Regions from separate parts of the Pseudomonas sp. Z4-7 genome, predicted to be linked through region 1. Evidence: predicted binding sites of a transcription regulator. Region 1 holds the regulator's gene; the other holds the start of a gene.
What was found. Region 1 encodes FliA, which starts transcription of late flagellar genes. Its sites were predicted from a motif close to CTAAAGTTTNNNNNNNNNNNGCCGNTAA; they were not measured.

Region 1 (2,200 bases):
TGAAGATTCGTTGTCCATAGCTCCCCCGTGGCGCCGTTAACCGATGCGTTCGAAGATTTTTTCGATCTTCTCTTTCAACGCCTGGGCCGTGAAGGGTTTGACCACATAGCCGTTTACACCGGCCTGGGCCGCTTCGATGATCTGCTCGCGCTTGGCTTCGGCGGTGACCATCAGCACCGGCAGGTGCTTGAGTTTTTCATCGGCGCGCACGTGGCGCAGCAAGTCGATACCGGTCATGCCGGGCATGTTCCAGTCAGTCACCAGAAAGTCGATGCTCCCGCTGTTGAGGACTGGAATGGCAGTGGTGCCATCGTCAGCCTCGACCGTGTTGGTGAACCCGAGGTCACGCAACAGGTTTTTTATGATCCGCCGCATCGTTGAGAAGTCATCAACGATGAGGATTTTCATGTTCTTGTCCAATTCGACCTCCAAGCAGTCTTAAACGCGCCCAGCACCTGGACGCGCCATTTCAATCAATCCGGCACAACACTCGACAACGGTATGGAGTCCCACGGATGGAGACTGGCCCGGCACATGCCATGCCAGCCCCGCTCGCAGCGTCCCCACACTGCCTGTCAGCGCGCTCGCCACTCCCCCAAACGCCCCCGCAAGCGGGCCGCGCACTGGCTGTGTAACTGGCTGACCCGCGATTCGCTGACCCCCAGGACCTCACCGATTTCCTTGAGGTTCAGCTCTTCGTCGTAGTACAGCGCCAAGACCAGTCGCTCACGCTCCGGCAAATTGGCAATCGCATCCGCCAGCGCGCTCTGGAAACGTTCGTCTTCCAGGTCACGCGACGGCTCCATGTGAGCACTCGCATTGTCCTCGTGCAGCCCTTCGTGCTCGCCGTCCTGCAAAAGGTCGTCGAAACTGAACAGGCGGCTGCCCAAGGTATCGTTCAAAATCCCGTAATAATCATCGAGACTCAACTGGAGTTCGGCCGCAACTTCGTGATCTTTAGCGTCACGCCCGGTTTTAGCTTCAATCGCGCGGATTGCGTCACTGACCATACGGGTATTGCGGTGCACCGAACGCGGCGCCCAGTCGCCCTTGCGGACTTCATCGAGCATCGCTCCGCGAATCCGGATACCGGCATACGTTTCGAAACTGGCGCCCTTGCTCGCGTCGTATTTGTTCGACACTTCGAGCAGGCCGATCATGCCCGCCTGGATCAAGTCTTCGACCTGGACGCTGGCCGGCAAGCGTGCCAGCAAGTGATAGGCGATGCGCTTGACCAACGGCGCATAACGCTCGATCAGTTCGTACTGGGCGTCCCGTGCCGATTTTTTGTAGAGATGGTTGTAACCGCTGGCTGTCATAACACGGGCCCTGCCGTTTGTTGCACGAGACGCTCGACGAAAAATTCCAGATGCCCGCGAGGGTTGGCCGGCAGCGGCCAGGTATCGACCTTCTGGGCGATAGCCTTGAACGCCAGCGCGCATTTGGAACGTGGAAAAGCTTCATAGACGGCACGTTGCTTCTGGACAGCCTTGCGTACGCTTTCGTCGTAAGGCACTGCGCCGACATATTGTAGGGCGACGTCCAGGAAGCGATCCGTGACCTTCGTCAACTTGGCGAACAGGTTGCGTCCTTCCTGCGGGCTCTGGGCCATGTTGGCCAGGACGCGGAATCGGTTCATGCCATAGTCGCGGTTAAGCAGTTTGATCAGGGCGTAGGCATCGGTGATGGAGGTCGGTTCGTCGCAAACCACCAGCAGGACTTCCTGGGCGGCGCGGACAAAACTGACCACCGAGTCACCGATACCGGCGGCCGTGTCGATCACCAGCACATCGAGGTTGTCGCCGATGTCGCTGAAAGCCTGGATCAGGCCGGCGTGCTGCGCCGGCGTCAGGTGAACCATGCTTTGGGTACCGGAGGCGGCCGGCACGATGCGAATCCCGCCAGGCCCCTGGAGGAGCACGTCGCGCAGTTCGCAGCGGCCTTCGATCACGTCCGCCAGCGTGCGCTTGGGGGTCAGCCCCAGCAGCACGTCGACGTTCGCCAGGCCCAGGTCGGCGTCCAGCAGCATGACCCGTCGGCCAAGCTCTGCCAGAGCCAGGGACAAGTTCACTGACACGTTAGTCTTCCCGACGCCACCTTTGCCGCCGGTCACCGCGATCACCTGTACGGGATGCATGCTGCCCATGTTCGTTCTTTACCTTGTCTTACTTAGACGGAGGCCACATTACTGGCTGCGCGT
Region 2 (2,200 bases), 840 kb from region 1:
TCCAGCACCTTGCCGATGTCCTGGGACTGGCTGGCCAGGGATTGCACCAGGCCGCCGGTGATTTGCACATCGCTGGCGAGGGCGCTGATCGCGTTGACGGTATCGCTGACCCGCTCCTGGCCCAACATCGCCGACTCGCTGGATTGGCGTGTCGCATCGGAGGTGGATACCGCGTTGCGCGCGACCTCTTCCACGGCGGTAGTCATTTCGGTGACCGCAGTGGCGGCCTGCTCGATTTCGTTGTTCTGCTGTTGCAGGCTTTGAGTGCTATCGAGCGTGACGGCGTTCAATTCATCGGCAGCGGTCGCCAGTTGCGTCGCCGAGCCGCTGATGCCCTGCAGGGTTTGCCGAAGGTTCTGCTGCATGGTGGCCAACGCCTTGAGCAGGCGACTCACTTCATCATTGCCATGGGTCTCGATCGGCCGGGTCAGGTCACCGCGGGCCACACTCTCCGCGGCAGTCAGCGCCTCGCCCAGCGGCTTGACGATACTGCGGGTCAGCAACATTGCCAGGACCACCGTGGCCAGAGCCGCCAGCACCACGAACAGACTGACGATCATCCGCGAGTTGACGTAGTGCTCCTGGGATTTCTGGCTCTCGATGGACACCTGCTTGGAGAACAGTTGCGCAAGGTCGTTGAGCTGCTTGCCCGAGCCATCCACCACGGTTTTCATGTCCACCAGCAACAACTTGATCAATTCATCCCGCCGCCCCTGCTCCGCCAGGGTGAATGACTGGGCGATCCCCGCGCGGTAGGCGGTGAAGGTCTGCTTGAACTGTTCGTAGAGCGCCTTGCCTTCCGGTGTCACCACAAGCTTGTCGTAACTGGCGATTTTCTCGCTGAGTTCCTTGTCGCGGGTATCCATCTGCCCGCGATACACCGGGATGTTCTTCGGGTCTTCATCCAGGGCCATGCGCAGGGAAATGGTGCGAATGCGCAACATCAATTCGCGGATCTCGTCGCCGCCCCGGATACTCGGCAGCCATTGGGTTTCCACCGCGACCTCGCTGTCGCGAATACTCGACATCTGCCCCAGCGCAAATACGCCGAGCAGCGCCACCAGCACGGCGATCAAGGCGAAACCCAGCGCGGCGCGGGGGGCGATATTCAACTGACGAAGAAACATAACGGGCGCCTTTTCTTGTTATCGGCCTGAAGAGAGGGCGATCGTTCATGCCCCTGTCGGCGGGTTATCGGCAAGTTGTATGATGACTTGAAGGGAAGAGGCTTTCCGGCGGGCAAAAAAAAATCCCCGTATCTTTCGATACGAGGATTTTTAATATGGTCGGGGTAAGGGGATTCGAACTCCTGACATCCTGCTCCCAAAGCAGGCGCGCTACCGGACTGCGCTATACCCCGGTAAAAAAAAGGCGACCTTCGCAAGTCGCCTTCCTCGATCAGCGCTTTTGGCCTCTGATCTTAAGATTCGATTCCAGCGAACTGGTTTCAAAAATGGTGGGTCGTGTGGGATTCGAACCTACGACCAATTGGTTAAAAGCCAACTGCTCTACCAACTGAGCTAACGACCCAAATATGGTCGGGGTAAGGGGATTCGAACTCCTGACATCCTGCTCCCAAAGCAGGCGCGCTACCGGACTGCGCTATACCCCGATTGAAATGGCTCCGTGACCAGGACTCGAACCTGGGACCCAATGATTAACAGTCATTTGCTCTACCGACTGAGCTATCACGGAACTGATATTTCAAGTTACTGCTATTTACCGCTACAGCGTTGAAGCTTGCTGCAACCTCTTCGACCCGTTTGCATCGCTGCGTTCGTGTGTCTGAGGCGCGCTATTCTACAATCTTCAAAACCTCTGTCAACCCCTTAAATTGCTTTCAAGACAATGATTTGCAACTTATTTTGGATTCCTTCTCAGTGAGAAGTCGCCCTCGGGGTGACGTACTGCGGGGCGCACTTTACAAGCCTTTTCCTTTGAGTTCAACGGCCTGATGAAAAAAATGGCCTCGCCAGGCGAGGCCATTTCAATCACCGGCTGTTGCGGCTTTCAGTTGAAGACGATCTCGTCGTTTTCCACGGTGCCGATCACGGTTTCGCCGGGCATGAAGCGACCGGACAGAATCAACTGCGCCAACGGGTTTTCGATCCAGCGCTGGATGGCCCGTTTCAGCGGCCGTGCGCCATAGACCGGGTCGTAACCCACCGCGATCAGCTTGTCCAACGCCTCGTCGCTCAGT

Region 2: the regulator FliA is predicted to act here: its motif matches at 1,192-1,219, upstream of J3P91_RS23295 (methyl-accepting chemotaxis protein).

What each region holds. Positions count from the first base shown of each region.
Region 1 is NZ_CP071642.1:4,348,622-4,350,821, forward strand. It holds gene J3P91_RS19490 (protein phosphatase CheZ) at 1-18, opposite strand, end outside; gene J3P91_RS19495 (chemotaxis response regulator CheY) at 37-408, opposite strand; gene fliA (RNA polymerase sigma factor FliA) at 576-1,319, opposite strand; gene fleN (flagellar synthesis regulator FleN) at 1,316-2,146, opposite strand.
Region 2 is NZ_CP071642.1:5,190,399-5,192,598, forward strand. It holds gene J3P91_RS23295 (methyl-accepting chemotaxis protein) at 1-1,127, opposite strand, end outside; tRNA gene J3P91_RS23300 (tRNA-Pro) at 1,284-1,360, opposite strand; tRNA gene J3P91_RS23305 (tRNA-Lys) at 1,455-1,530, opposite strand; tRNA gene J3P91_RS23310 (tRNA-Pro) at 1,536-1,612, opposite strand; tRNA gene J3P91_RS23315 (tRNA-Asn) at 1,620-1,695, opposite strand; gene clpB (ATP-dependent chaperone ClpB) at 2,011-2,200, opposite strand, start outside.